One region of the Bacillus sp. GM2 genome, then DNA from elsewhere that is predicted to be linked to it. Evidence: a T-box and tRNA genes for the amino acid it is inferred to sense, from the RefSeq annotation. Region 1 holds a T-box; the other holds one or more tRNA genes.
What was found. The T-box of region 1 lies ahead of tyrS (tyrosine--tRNA ligase). A T-box ahead of a tRNA ligase gene usually reads a tRNA of that ligase, here a tRNA-Tyr.
Positions count from the first base shown of each region.

Region 1 (7,237 bases):
GAAACATCTCTCCTCATTCCCGAAGACGTGACAGATGAAAGGCAGTTTTACGGCGGATACGGATATCCGCGCCGGCGATTCCGACGGTTCAGGAGAAGGCTCTTCCCGTTTGTTATTATTGCCGCGCTGTATCCTTTTCCATATTATTAAGCAAAAGCCCGGTATGATGCCAAATCCATGAAACTTAATTTCCTTTGTTTCGTATATACAAAAACGACGCAAACCGAGGAAGGAGACAGATAAAATGGCATCTGCTAAACTGCAGCAGCGATTGGATCAATATAAAGCAATTTACTCTGAGTTAAAAAGCGATTTGAAATGGAAAGTCACAGATCAGCGGACATTGATGATGATTGCTTCCATGTATGTCGTCAACAAGCGGCCTTTTGATAAAGAACGGTTTTTAACGCTTAGTGAGGCCGTCAAACAGGCCGCCGGGACATTTTCGCCGTTAAAGTCGGCCCATCGCTATACATTCGCCGCTATGTTTGACGTGCGCTTCGAAGAACCTGAAACGCATATCAGACCTTTTTTCATTCTTTACGAAAAACTGACCGGCAACGGATTCAAAAAAAGCATTTTCACCTACTTGTCCGCACTCATCCTTTTAACAAAATATCCTGATGAGCATGATCATGAAGACAAAATCAACCGGGCTTTGTCTATTTACAAAGGAATGAAGGACAAGCACGTCTTTTTAACATCTGCCGGCGACTACCCGCTCGCCGTGCTTTTGGCCGGTTCAGACATGGAGACAGGTGAACTGATTGACTATATCGAAGCGTTTTACCAAAAGCTGAACCAAGCGGGTTTTCGCAAAGGGAACGATTTGCAGTTTCTCAGCCACATCCTCTCGCTTGTGCCGGAGCGGGATTCCGATCAGCTTGTCGCCCGCTCCCTTCGGATATACGATGAATTGACAAAAAAGCATAGAAGACCGAAGTCTGTCCATTACCCGGAAATCGGACTGCTTGCATTGCTTGAGAACGGTGAAAAAGACATAGATGCCATCACAATCATAGCAGGCGCATTGAACAGCGATAAACTGTTCAGGTGGCAGAAAGACATGAATCTGAAAACGGCTGTCAACTTGTACATGAGCGAAAAAACGGAAGATCCGGCGCTTCTGGAAACAGGACTTTATCAAACGCTTGAAGCCGTTATTCAAGCACAGCAGACAGCAGCAATCGCTATTATGACGAGCTCGGCGGCTGCGGCGTCTCAGGCAAACGGCTCTTGATAAAAAATCAGCCGGCACAGTTTGTTTGTGCCGGCTGATGCTCATTATTCGTCAATAACGGAAAAGGTGTTGATAATCCCGTTTGTTTTTTCCCAGGCTTTGCTCACTTTTTTCGTATCCATATCATACGAATAAATCGTTCTCACCCTTGCTTCGCTCCCCGTTTCATCTTCAAGCAGCTTCGCATCTTTTGCTTCAGCGAGAAAGTAAAGTTTTTTCCCGTCTTTCGAGAATTGCGGCTGTGCTGAGTCGACTAATGAAAATGCCCGCTGATCTGAAATGATCGCTTTATATTTTTTCGTTTCGGCATCCATCGCATAAATCGCCTTCTGATCATCAGCCGATTCTGTAAAGACGATCGTTTTGCCATCCGGCGAAATTGCCGTGTCATTGATAAATTTTGCGATCGTTCTCACCTGTTGCTGATCTTTCTCATCAGCCAGGGAAATGTTCATATTCGTCGGTTCGGGCGGCACTCCTTTGCTGTTCGCCTTATCTGTTTTTTGATAGTCTTCTTTCAATGAATAATGCAGCATAACGAATTGATTGTTAGCTTTGTTGTACTGATAGTAGCTAACGCTCTCGTCCTTGTTTTTTAACGATGGATAAATGATGTGAAACGCCTTTTGTTTTAAATCAAAGGAAGCGAGGTGAAAATTCCTCTCCTCCGCAAGGTTGTATCGCATGAACAGCTTCGCACCGTCCGCCGATAAACTGAGCCCGTCAACATATTCATCCCCTGAATATAGGGTTGTTTTTTCGCCCGACTGCAAATAGAGCCTGATCAAATGCTTCACATTGCTGTTATCGGTGTTCGTATAATAAAGAATGCGTTTTTTCCGGTCTAATGCCACAGCCGGGTAATCCGTCATCTTTTCTTCATACAGCTTATTTTGATTTTCGTAGTAAGCGGTCATCAGCTTCTGATCGGTTATCGATACGAGCAGGTCTGAACCGCCGCCCTTTGCCGGCTCCGCTTTTTCCGGGACGAAATAGCGGAAGGCCGCAAATGCGCCTGCGGCTAAAATGACGGCCGCCAACAAAAACACAAAGACTTTTTTCATATTCGACCCCGCCAATTGAAAGAAGCAAGAAAACGATTTTTCTTGCTTCATTTCTCCTATTTTTTATATGTATAATGTCCGGCTACCTTTCCTTTGCTTGTCGGAAATCCCAAAGCTCTAAAAGCTTTCGGGCTTACATCCAACACAGCGCCCGGCATTCTGCCGACATCATATTTATAGACTGTAATGACTTTCTTTGGTTTTGCTTTAGAATAGGCTCTTATTTTTGTGCCTTTTCTCGGAACATCGAAGCCCATCTTTGTGGCGCAGTCCCAATGGCCGAGCCTTTTGCCGTCAGCGCCGACTTTGCCCACGCCGTTGTACCAAGTGATGTAGCCGCTGACTTTTTTCGTTTTAGCACTCGCCTCACCGGCAAAATTGAATGCCAATAGCAAGCTGCCTGCCAAAACAAAAACAGAAAAAAGTATCTTCTTCATATAAAAATATCCTCCGTGAATGGGATTTTTTTCTGACATTCAAATTATACCTTTTTTCATAGAAATGGTATTTTACAGTTTGTTTACGTTTAAAATGCAATTATTACGTTTAAATGGCCGGCAATAACCGCAACAATAGATGACTCAGGCACCGCGCTTGCGGAACCCCTGAACCAAACCAAAGTCCTAGCTGAAACAAGTGCCGGTCATCATCATGATGCCGGCTTTTCTCGTCATATCAAAAAAGGGCTTGCATGAATGAAAACCATCTGTTAAAATTCGTTTCATAGCTAATGATTCTGAAAATAAAAAGGCAGGCGTCACGATTGGATAGATCCCCCCATCTTCGACAGGAAGAACACGACACACTCATCAAGCTGAAACGCATGCCGATCGAGTCCTTGAATCTTGAAGCCATTTCGGTCGCCACCAACCTTTACCGGTCAGCGCAAAAGCTCCGTGTCAAAATGGAGACCGAGATTCTTTCCTCATATCAATTGTCATGGACGGCTTTTTCGATTCTTTACGATCTATGGGTATGGGGCAGGCTTGAAACGAGAAAACTCGCTGAACTGTCAGGCATTTCAACAGCCACTGCGAGCAATGTCATTAAAACGCTTGAAAAAAAGAACTTTTGCGGAAAAAGCGCGGATCCGAGAGACCGCAGACACGTATACGCCGAGATCACCCCTGAAGGAAAAGCCGCTATTGAAGAGCTCTATCCGGCGTTCCACAAAGGGGAAACCATGCTGATCAAGGGCATGACAAAAGAGGAGCAGAATACATTGATCGAGCTCCTTCGAAAAGTGAACGACAATCTTCATAAACCATAAGCAACGACGGGAACAAGTAGCGGGCTGTCTCCCTGTTCCAGAGAGCCGGCGGCTGGTGCGAGCCGGTGCAAAGGCAGACGTGAATTACCTCCCTGAGCTTTCTTTGTGAACCTTTAAGTAGCAAAGAACGGGAAACCGTTATCTGAAATAAAGCGGAAGATGAAAGTCTTCAACCAGGGTGGTACCGCGTGCATTTGAGCCACGTCCCTTATCGGGATGAGGCTCTTTTTTTATACAAAAAAAGGAGGAGTTATCATGCAGCAACAATTTGATCAACTGACAACTGCCGAGAAGCGGGAAGTCGAAAGGCAGCTTCACTTATATATGGACGGAGCGGAGGAGGTCATTCCCCCGGAAGAACTGCGGGCAAAGCTGGCCAAATCGATTTTGACCGGCGAACCGCTGAAAATTAAGCTTGGCCTCGATCCGTCGGCACCTGATGTTCATTTGGGCCACACCGTCGTCTTGAATAAGCTGCGCCAATTTCAGGAAAATGGTCATATCGTCCAGCTCCTGATCGGGGATTTCACAGGAAAAATCGGCGATCCGACAGGAAAATCCGCCGCCAGAAAACAGCTGACGGACGAAGAAGTCCGCCGCAATGCCGAAACATACTTTCACCAGTTTGGAAAAGTGCTTGATCAGAACAAGGTCGAGCTTCACTACAACTCAAAATGGCTTAAACGATTAACCTTGGAAGACGTCATTGAACTCGCCGGCAAAATTACCGTCGCCCGTTTAATGGAACGCGATGATTTTGAAGAAAGAATTGCCATGCAAAAGCCGATTTCGCTTCATGAGTTCTTTTACCCGTTGATGCAGGGATATGATTCAGTCGTTCTGGACAGCGATATTGAACTGGGCGGAACGGATCAGCATTTTAACGTGCTCATGGGCAGACACTTTCAGGAAAAGTACGGAAAAGAAAAACAGGTCGTCATTCTTATGCCGCTGCTTGAAGGACTTGACGGCGTTGAAAAAATGTCTAAATCAAAGAACAATTACATCGGCATCGATGAAGACCCTCATGAAATGTTCGGGAAAACGATGTCGCTTCCGGACAGTTTGATGAAAAAATATATCCATCTTGCGACCGACTTGGAGGCGGAAGATAAAAAACGACTTGTCAAAGATTTGGAAACGGGGGCCGTACATCCGCGAGATGCGAAAATGCTTCTCGGGAAAACCATCGTCAACATGTATCATGGAAGCGAGGCGGCCGAAGCGGCCGAACAGCAGTTTAAAAAGGTTTTTCAGCAAAACAGCGCGCCGGACAATATAACGCCTGTACACTGGCAAGGTGACGGAACGGTACCTGTCACCGATTTATTGGTGACGCTCGGACTCCTCCCTTCCAAAAGCGAAGCCCGCCGAATGATCCAAAACGGCGGCGTTAAAATCAACGGCATCAAAGCAGAATCGATTCATGCGGATGTGGCGGTCGAACACGGTATGATGATCCAAGTCGGCAAACGGAAGTTTGTCAAATTGCAAATGCCTCAATAAACAATCAGCCTAATCATCCTTTTAAAAGGATCGTTAGGCTGTTTTTCATGAAAAGCGCAGGCGTTAGAATTTGCAACAGGACGGTATCCAATCATCTGATCGTTTCGATTCGAAGCCGAATTGCTAAGAACGTTGTATAAACAGCAAAAAGCATATCCGAACAGCCTTCCTCTCCGGCCGGCCGAATGCCTTGATTTTGATGTTGCAATTCTCCTCTCTGATTGCAAATAAGGCCGCCGGCGGCGGCCTGCCATTTTACGATTCATTTGTCTTCTCTTATGCAGCAACAGCGCCGCCATCCTTCATTCAGCAGCTCAAATGTCAGCTCGTTTGTGTTGGGGACGATCAAATCGGCCCCGCTCAGCGATGTCTCATCACCGACTCCCACGGCGAACATCCCTGCGGATTTGATCGCGGCGATCCCGGCTTCAGCGTCTTCGATTGCTGCACATTCAGACGGAGGCACACCGAGCAGCGCGGCGGCTGTCAAAAAGATTTCGGGGTCGGGCTTTCCGTGAGCAAGTCCTGCCGGATCAACGACAGCCTGAAATTCGTCCATGACCCCGAGCCGTTCCAAAATAGCGGGCGCGTTTCGGCTTGACGAAGCTAACGCGATGCTTACATTTTCCCTTTTCAATTCGGAAAATAGCCCGGCGATTCCCGGCAACAGGTCATGCGGGGTCAAGCTTTGGATCAGCTGTTGGTAGTATTGATTTTTCCGGCGCATGATCTCTTGTTTCTCCGCCTCACGATATGTTCCGGCCGCACCGCCGTGAATCAAAATCGTGTCAAGCGACCGCTCTCTGTCGATGCCTTTCAGTCGTTCATTAAAGCTCCGGTCAATCTCAATGCCGATTTGTTCGGCAGTATGTTTCCAAGCGAGATAATGATGTTCGGCCGTATCCGTGATCACGCCGTCCAAGTCAAAAATGACCGCTTTCATAATGTCGAACCCTTTGCCCGGCTGATCATCATAAAAGCTTCATAGGGTTCCATGTCGATACTGCCGCTTATATCAAGCCGCTCGCGGGCGTAATTGGATAACAGCACATCCCACTTGTCTTCAAGCAATTCCGGCGGAGCATGAAACAGCGCCTTTTCTTCTGACAAATTCACGGCAACTAACAGCTTTTCGCCCCGGTATTCGCGGATATACGCAAAGATTTGCGGATCATCCTCGAGCAGCAGCCGGTAGTCTCCGTAGACGATGACTTTATGTTGTTTGCGCAGCCCGATGAGCTTCTGATAATAATAGAAAATCGAATCTTCATCTGAGAGCGATTCTTTCACATTGATTTCTTGATAGCGGGGATTTACCGCCAGCCAAGGCTCTCCATCTGTGAAGCCCGCATGTTTTCCGTCATCCCATTGCATCGGCGTTCTCGCATGATCCCGCCCTTTTTTCGCCACGGCTTTTCGAAAGTCTTCCTCTGTCATCGTTTTATTTTCGAGGACAAGTTCGCGGTATGCGTTTTTGATTTCGAGATCATCATACATCTCGAGCGGCATCTCGCTGTTTGTCATGCCGATTTCTTCTCCCTGATAAATGAACGGGGTTCCCTTCATGCCGTGGAGGACCGTTGCAAATGCTTTGGCGCATTGTTTGCGCAGTTCGCGGTCATTGCCCCAGCGGGATATGACCCTCGGCTGATCATGATTTTCGAAATAAAGCGTGTTCCAGCCGACATTCATTAAAGCGGCCTGCCACATCGTCATCGTCTTTTTTAAAGCGATCGGATCAAACGGCTTCATCTGCCATTTCCCATTCGGCGAATGTTGTTTTGTATCGATGTCCATATGTTCAAATGTAAAAATCATGTTCAGCTCATGTCTGCTTGGATCCGTGTATTTTATCGCTTCTTCAACATCTGAGCCGTTTGCTTCGCCGACCGTCATGCAGTCGTAACGGGACAGTACTTCCCGGTTCATCTCTTGTATAAATTCGTGCAGACGGGGGCCGTTTGAATGATAGCGGCCGACGACATAAGGACGGTTGTCATCTGTTTCATAATCGGGAAAGTCGACATATTTGGAAATGGAACCGATCACATCCATCCGCCAGCCGTCCACGCCTCTGTCCATCCAAAACGTCATCAAATCGTATACTTCCCGGCGAACCGCTTCATTCTCCCAGTTTAAGTCAGGCTGCTTATTCGA
Region 1 is NZ_JBRKSZ010000008.1:255,034-262,270, forward strand. Features, by position in the region: gene ACVC9U_RS16055 (small nuclear ribonucleoprotein) at 1-150, shown strand, start outside; gene ACVC9U_RS16060 (DUF4003 domain-containing protein) at 245-1,240, shown strand; gene ACVC9U_RS16065 (TolB family protein) at 1,285-2,304, opposite strand; gene ACVC9U_RS16070 (RlpA-like double-psi beta-barrel domain-containing protein) at 2,361-2,741, opposite strand; gene ACVC9U_RS16075 (MarR family transcriptional regulator) at 3,035-3,574, shown strand; T-box leader at 3,569-3,786, shown strand; gene tyrS (tyrosine--tRNA ligase) at 3,830-5,080, shown strand; gene pgmB (beta-phosphoglucomutase) at 5,343-6,023, opposite strand; gene ACVC9U_RS16090 (glycoside hydrolase family 13 protein) at 6,020-7,237, opposite strand, start outside.

Region 2 (7,237 bases), 520 kb from region 1:
CTGTGGACCGCAAAGTAAAGAAGAAACGCGAACAATAACGCGACAACTTTGACAGCCCAGGGATTGTTTAAGAACTTATCCATTTTTCTTCGCCCTCCAATACCAGCGATTTGAGGAAGTTTCCCGCGAATTTTTCTTAAATTCCGCTTCAAGCATATTTTTCAATGCCTCTTCCGATAAATCACGGTGAAGGTCTCCGTTTTTGGCGACGCTGATGCCGCCCGTCTCTTCGGATACAACAACCGTCAGACTGTCGGTCACTTCACTGATTCCCACTGCTGCTCTGTGCCTCGTTCCAAGCTCTTTTGAAATAAAAGGGCTTTCAGAAAGCGGAAGGTAGCAGGCAGCTGCAGCAACCTCATCGTTTTTCATAATCACGGCTCCGTCATGAAGCGGAGTGTTCGGAATAAAGATGTTGATCAATAGCTCAGAGCTGACCTTTGCATTCAAAGGGATCCCCGTTTCTATGTAATCGCCCATTCCCGTCTCCCGTTCAATTGTCAGAAGCGCGCCAATCCGGCGTTTCGCCATATATTTAATCGCTTTTGTAATCGCATCAATCGTTTTCTGCTGCTGCTCTTCCTCAGGTGTTCCGCTCCTCGAAAAAAAGCGCCCCCGCCCCAGCTGTTCCAGCGCTCTCCTCAATTCAGGCTGGAAGATGATAATAATCGCCAGGAACCCCCATGTGATCGCCTGGTCAACCAGCCACTGCAGGGTGCTTAATCCTAAATATTGACTGGCCAGCCTGACGAGAACAATTACCACGATTCCCTTTAAAAGCTGAACCGCCTTTGTCCCGCGGATGACCATCATTAATTTATATATTACGTACCAAACAAGGAGAATATCAACGGCATCGCCGAGGTACTGCAAGAAAGGGATATCCTCAAAAGCCATTTCCTCGTCCTCCAAGAATTCAGTCATTAGTAAGGTTAATATGTTTCAAAATGGTATGATCTATTATTTTTATATATACAGGGGCTATTATAGCACAAATTGATTTTCCAAGTGAAATGGCGGCCCCTCATAAAAAAAGAGCAAAGCTCATTCGCCCGCTTTGCTCTATTCTTTAGACTCCTTCATGCCCAAAACCGATTTTCCGGTCGATTTGATCTTATACCACATCCAGTCGAACATCTCGTTGATCTCATGGATCTGACCGGTGACTTGTCCTGCTGAAGCCGTATATTTTTCGCCATTAACAATCGTGACATCGCCGTCGACTTTGCCCTCTATAATCAGCTTTCCGTTTTTCACGGTCACATCGCCTTTGACAACTTCGCCTTCAGGTACGATGACCGTGTTGTTTTTTACTACGAGATTGGGCTGGCTGGATACGCTGAAATCCTGATCGTTTTTCCAGCTGGAGAAAAAGCTGCCGCCCATCAAAATTGTAAATAAAGCTGCCGCCACTAAAAACGGATGGGCTTTAAGCCACCTGTTGATCGATGCCGTCCGCTTTTCCTTCGGCAGGTTCGCCAGCACATCGGCTGTAAAGTTCGCCGGAGCTGTAAGATGCGACGTGCTCTGGACAAGAGCGATGGATTTTTCCATTTCATGAAGGTGCTTTTTGCAGCCTTCACATGATTGGAGGTGCTCTTTTAATTGCGATTCATCTTCCGGCAGTATGTCTCCGTCAAGGTATTTATGCATAAGCTGAACAATATCCTCCGGACAGCTCATTTCATCACCCCACTTAAAGATCCCTTAATTGTTTTCTGAGAGCCTCTCTGCCCCTGTGTATCCTCGTTTTTACCGTACCTACGGGAATATTAAGGATTTCACTGATCTCAATGAGTGAGAGCTCATCAATGTACTTTAATACGATGACCGTCCTGTATTTATCGGGAAGCCTTAAGATTTTTTCCTGGATGGTGCTGTGCAGCTCCAAAGAAACCACTTCATCCTCTGGAAGCGCAACATCCGCCGCAACCTGGGAATACATCGTCAGTCCTTCAGTCCCCGCCACCTCTGCATCCAAGTAATAGTCCGGCTTTTTTTTACGGATACGATCGATGGTCAAATTGGTTGCGATTCGATAAAGCCATGTGGAAAATTTCCGGTTGATATCAAAACTGTCGATATTCACGTATGCTCTGATAAACGCTTCCTGCGCAATATCTTCCGCCTCATGCGCATTGCCGAGCATACGGTAGCAAAGCTGATAAATTTTGTCTTTGTAAATATCCACAATGTCTGCAAATGCGTTACGATCGCCTTTTTTCACCTGTTTGATTCTTTTTTTAATCATTGTTTCCATATTTATCTAACCTCTGCCTTCACCGGTCTTTATGTATACGAATTGGTTTTTATAAGGTTTCATTAAATTCATAAAAATAGTTTATCAAATTTTTGGCAGGGTGTAGATGCTTTGACAGGGTTCATGCGCTTAATATTAGCTTAAAATTATTATACATCATAAATATTATGAAGTTGAGACTTCTATCATAAAAAAGAGCAGCCTGAAGCCGCTCTTCAACTGCACCTAAAGCAGCTTTTCGCCAAACAGCGATCCCATTAAGGCTACAGCCGCTTCCGCCGTCCTGTTTTTCTCATCCAATATTGGGTTTACTTCGACAAACTCGGCGGACGTAATCAGCTTCGATTCCTCAAGCATTTCCATAGCCAGATGGCTTTCCCTGTAGCTGATGCCTCCTGCTACCGGAGTTCCGACACCCGGTGCATCGTTCGGATCAAGCGCGTCCAAATCGAGTGACAGATGGACACCGTCCGTCCTGCCTCGCAAATAGTCTATCGTTTCTTCCATCACCCTTGTCATGCCGAGGCGGTCGATTTCATGCATCGTATATACTTTGATCCCTTTGTCGCGAATCAATTCTTTTTCCCCGTCATCAAGTGACCTCGCACCGATGATGACGATGTTCTCCGCTTTAATTTTAGCTTCTTTTCCATAGATGGCGGTCAGCCCTTCGTGGCCGATTCCCAGGCTGATGGCGAGCGGCATGCCGTGAATGTTGCCTGAGGGAGACGTTTCTTTTGTATTTAAATCGGCATGGGCGTCATACCAGATCACACCCAGGTTTTGATAATGCTTCGCAAGGCCGGCAAGCGTTCCGATCGCAATGCTGTGGTCACCGCCCAGCACGAGCGGAAAAGCGCCAGAAGCTACGATATTACCGACAGTCTCAGCAAGTTTTACACTCGTTTTTGTAATCGCTTTCAAATTTCTTAGCTCTTCAGATGCCGGCTCCCCGCCTTCTTTCTCATCCTCTCTTTGCCCGATCGTCATATCGCCGAGGTCTTCAATATCCTGACAAAGACATTCCAGCCGTTCATTAACACCTGCACAGCGAATCGCGCTCGGTCCCATATCGACTCCCCGCCTCAGCTGTCCAAGATCCATCGGCACGCCGATCATTGAAATCTGCTGTTTTAACATATGATATCCCCCTTTCAGACCTTCATTGTACCTTCCGATTCGGAATTGACTCAACAAGACATTTTTTTGAATAGTTATACAAAAAAGACAAAATAAAAAGGACATCCGAACAGGATGTCCAAAAACTGGGCTAGCTGGATTCGAACCAGCGCATGACGGAGTCAAAGTCCGTTGCCTTACCGCTTGGCTATAGCCCAATAATGGTGGAGGGGGACGGATTCGAACCGCCGAACCCTGAGGGAGCGGATTTACAGTCCGCCGCGTTTAGCCACTTCGCTACCCCTCCAAAAACAGTGCCGGCCAGAGGACTTGAACCCCCAACCTACTGATTACAAGTCAGTTGCTCTACCAATTGAGCTAGACCGGCATGATACGGTATCTTATGCAGTTACCGGCGCGGTTGTGTCTAAAACCGCTTCGAAAAATGGTGGAGGATGACGGGATCGAACCGCCGACCCTCTGCTTGTAAGGCAGATGCTCTCCCAGCTGAGCTAATCCTCCGAAGTACAGGACGTACAAGTGCATGCGTTGCAACAGGACGTTGCGCTTTTAGCATGCCTTCCTTGCCTTTGAAGTACAAGTGCGCGTTGCAACAGAATGTTGCGCCCTTTAGCATGCCTTCCTTTTCCCAGCGTGCCGTCCAAAAAAGAATGGTGACCCGTACGGGATTCGAACCCGTGTTACCGCCGTGAAAGGGCGGTGTCTTAACCACTTGACCAACGGGCCATCACCGTGTTTCAAGCAGCTCTCGTAAAGCTGACAAAAGTTATTATATACAGGTTCCTCCCCATTTGTAAAGAGGTAAATTAAAATTTTTATTTTCAAATTTTTTATTCATAGAGATTGAGAAAAGCGCGGAAATTTTGTTTAAAATAGGGCTATCTGATGTGCAAGAGAGGGGACCGAATAATGATACTGGTAAGTTCATGTCTGGCCGGAGTGGAATGCCGCTATAACGGTTCGCACAGCTATGTCGAAAAAATCAATAAGCTCGTTGAAGAAAAAAAAGCGGTGATGGCTTGTCCCGAGCTGCTCGGCGGATTTCAAACACCAAGGGAACCGGCCGAAATTATAGGCGGGACGGGAGAAGACGTTTTAGACGGCAAAGCGGTGATCAAGACACAATCGGGAAATGACGTAACAGACCTATATATAAAAGGGGCATATCAAACATTGGAGATGGCAAGGCAAATCAAGGCTGATACGATCGTGCTGAAGGAAAACAGCCCGTCTTGCGGCAGCAGCCATATATACGATGGAAGTTTCTCAAGCAAAAAAATAGCCGGCAACGGCCTTACGTCGGCACTTCTGAAAAAAGAAGGCTTCCGTGTGATTTCCGAACATCAAATAGACGAGCTGTAGTACCAGGACATAAGCGCAGTTCATCTGCGCTTTATTTTATTTCGGCGTTCAGATGTTTAGAACCTAATTGAAACAAAATTTTAATATTTATCTTTTGTCATTGAAATTATATTCCAGCCATAATATACTGAAAATTAAGAAATATATGCATTTTATGATCAGGAGGATTTGTCGATGGAAAACAGCCATTTAGGTTCCTTAACAACCGAACGCCGCAATGAAAGATCCAAGCGCATTCACCAGGCAGAAACGATCGATATGTTGAAAATCATGAATGATGAAGATAAAACGGTAGCCGAAGCTGTACAAGAAGTCTTGCCCGATGTTAAGACCGCCGTTGACTACGCCGTCGGGTCGTTAAAGAAAGGGGGACGGATCATCTACATCGGTGCCGGTACAAGCGGGAGGCTCGGCGTACTTGATGCAGCTGAATGCCCGCCGACATTCAGCATATCTCCCGAGTCGGTCATAGGCATCATTGCAGGGGGAGAAAAAGCTTTGTACAATGCCGTCGAAGGCGCTGAAGATCATGAGGCTTTTGGCAGACGGGATTTAGAAGCCGTTAACCTCTCAAACAATGATACCGTAATCGGAATCGCCGCCAGCGGCCGAACTCCGTACGTCCTAGGCGCCCTGAAGTATGCCAAGAAAACAGGTGCCAAGGCCATATCGCTGACATGCAATGAAAACTCGGCGATCAGCCAGGCGGCAGATCACAGCATAGAAGTAGTCGTCGGCCCTGAAGTCATTGCCGGATCGACGAGAATGAAAGCCGCAACCGCTCATAAAATGATTTTAAACATGATCTCAACGGCGGCCATGATCAAAATGGGGAAAGTCTATGAAAACCTCATGGTAGATGTAAAAGTAAGCAATGACAAATTAAAGGAGCGGGCGATCCGCATCATCCAAACGGTCACAGGTATGCCAAAAGAAACAGCGGCGCAAGCATTGGAAATGTCCAATAACCAAGTCAAAACCGCCATCATCATGCTGAAAACAAACGAAGATGCAGCCGCTGCAGAAAAACTGCTGGAGAAATCAGAAGGCGATATTGAAAAGGCCCTATCCATTTATGAAAAATCTTAAATAAGAAAGGAAGAAACAATGGCTGCAGGAGGATTGGAAATCATTCAGAATATGCTTCACAAATTGCCGCAATCTGAACGAAAACTTGCCGAATACATTTTGAAAAACCCACACGAGGTCGTAAACGGCACCATTCAAGAGGTGAGCTCTTCGGCAAAGACAAGCGGGGCGGCGGCAATACGGCTCTGCAAATCTCTGGGGCTGAAAGGCTTTCAAGATTTAAAAATGAGGGTCGCCGGCGATTTAATGAAACCGTCTGATCAGGGATACCGCGATATCGAACCGCAGGAGCCGCTCCATTCAATCGTTCAAAAAACAACCAGCAATTCGATTCAGGCGATTCGCGATACCTTTGAAAACATTGACCACGAAGATCTTCAAAAAGCGATTCAAATACTGATCAACGCAGAAACGGTTCATTTTTGCGGGATCGGGGCTTCAGGAATCGTCGCACAAGATGCCCAGCAGAAATTTTTGCGCATCAATAAAAAAGCTACCGCTTTTAGTGATATGCATCTTGTCGCGACATTAATCGCCAATGCCGGCGAGAATGACGTTCTGTTTGCCATATCTCATTCAGGAGAAACGCATGAAATCGCCAATGCAGTCAGACTCGCCAAAAAACATGGCATTAAAACCATTGGACTGACGCGGTTTGGACAGTCTGCTGTCTCTTCATTAAGCGATATCGCCCTGTATACGTCATGCTCAAATGAAGCGCCGTTTCGCAGCGCCGCCACCTCCTCTCGTTTAACTCAGCTTTACATGATTGACATTCTGTTTTTAGGCATGGCCGCGGAGCGCTACGAGGACATCATTCAATATATTGATCAAACAAAAGCGGCCATCCGCATGATGGGAATGAGCGAATTGTAAAAAAGGGGGATATAAAATGAGCGATGAGAAAAAATATGCCGGCCTGGCAAAACTGATCTTACAACACATCGGCGGTCCGTCTAACGTCGCAGATTATACCCATTGTATGACGCGCCTGCGCATCACGCCTGTCAACAGTCAAAAAACCGACATCGGCTCAATCAAAGCGCTTGAAGGCGTGATTGGCGTCGTTGAGGAGGAAACGCTTCAGATTATCCTCGGCACTGGCGTCGTACAGCACGTATCAGACGAGTTCGGGAAGCTGCTTCAATCTGCGGAACACGTTGACTTAAAACAATCCGCAGCCAAACATAAAGCGGAGGTTTCCAAGAAAAATGCGACGCCTTTTAAGTTGTTTCTTCGGCGGATCGCAAGCATTTTTATACCGCTGATCCCCGCTTTGGTCGCCTCAGGCTTGATTACCGGAATCACCAAAGCCGTTATCCAAGCAGGCTGGCTTGCTGAAACGTCACAAACCGCCATTATTTTAACGGTAATAGGCTCAGGTTT
Region 2 is NZ_JBRKSZ010000008.1:772,744-779,980, forward strand. Features, by position in the region: gene ACVC9U_RS18490 (CdaR family protein) at 1-83, opposite strand, end outside; gene cdaA (diadenylate cyclase CdaA) at 76-897, opposite strand; gene rsiW (anti-sigma-W factor RsiW) at 1,063-1,683, opposite strand; gene sigW (RNA polymerase sigma factor SigW) at 1,697-2,260, opposite strand; gene rocF (arginase) at 2,486-3,400, opposite strand; tRNA gene ACVC9U_RS18515 (tRNA-Gln) at 3,526-3,597, opposite strand; tRNA gene ACVC9U_RS18520 (tRNA-Tyr) at 3,602-3,686, opposite strand; tRNA gene ACVC9U_RS18525 (tRNA-Thr) at 3,695-3,767, opposite strand; tRNA gene ACVC9U_RS18530 (tRNA-Val) at 3,826-3,901, opposite strand; tRNA gene ACVC9U_RS18535 (tRNA-Glu) at 4,052-4,126, opposite strand; gene ACVC9U_RS18540 (2-thiouracil desulfurase family protein) at 4,310-4,762, shown strand; gene murQ (N-acetylmuramic acid 6-phosphate etherase) at 4,937-5,851, shown strand; gene ACVC9U_RS18550 (MurR/RpiR family transcriptional regulator) at 5,870-6,727, shown strand; partial or broken gene ACVC9U_RS18555 (PTS transporter subunit EIIC) at 6,744-7,237, shown strand, end outside.
Region 2: it encodes a tRNA-Tyr, which carries the amino acid that the T-box ahead of tyrS (tyrosine--tRNA ligase) is inferred to sense. The anticodon was not compared.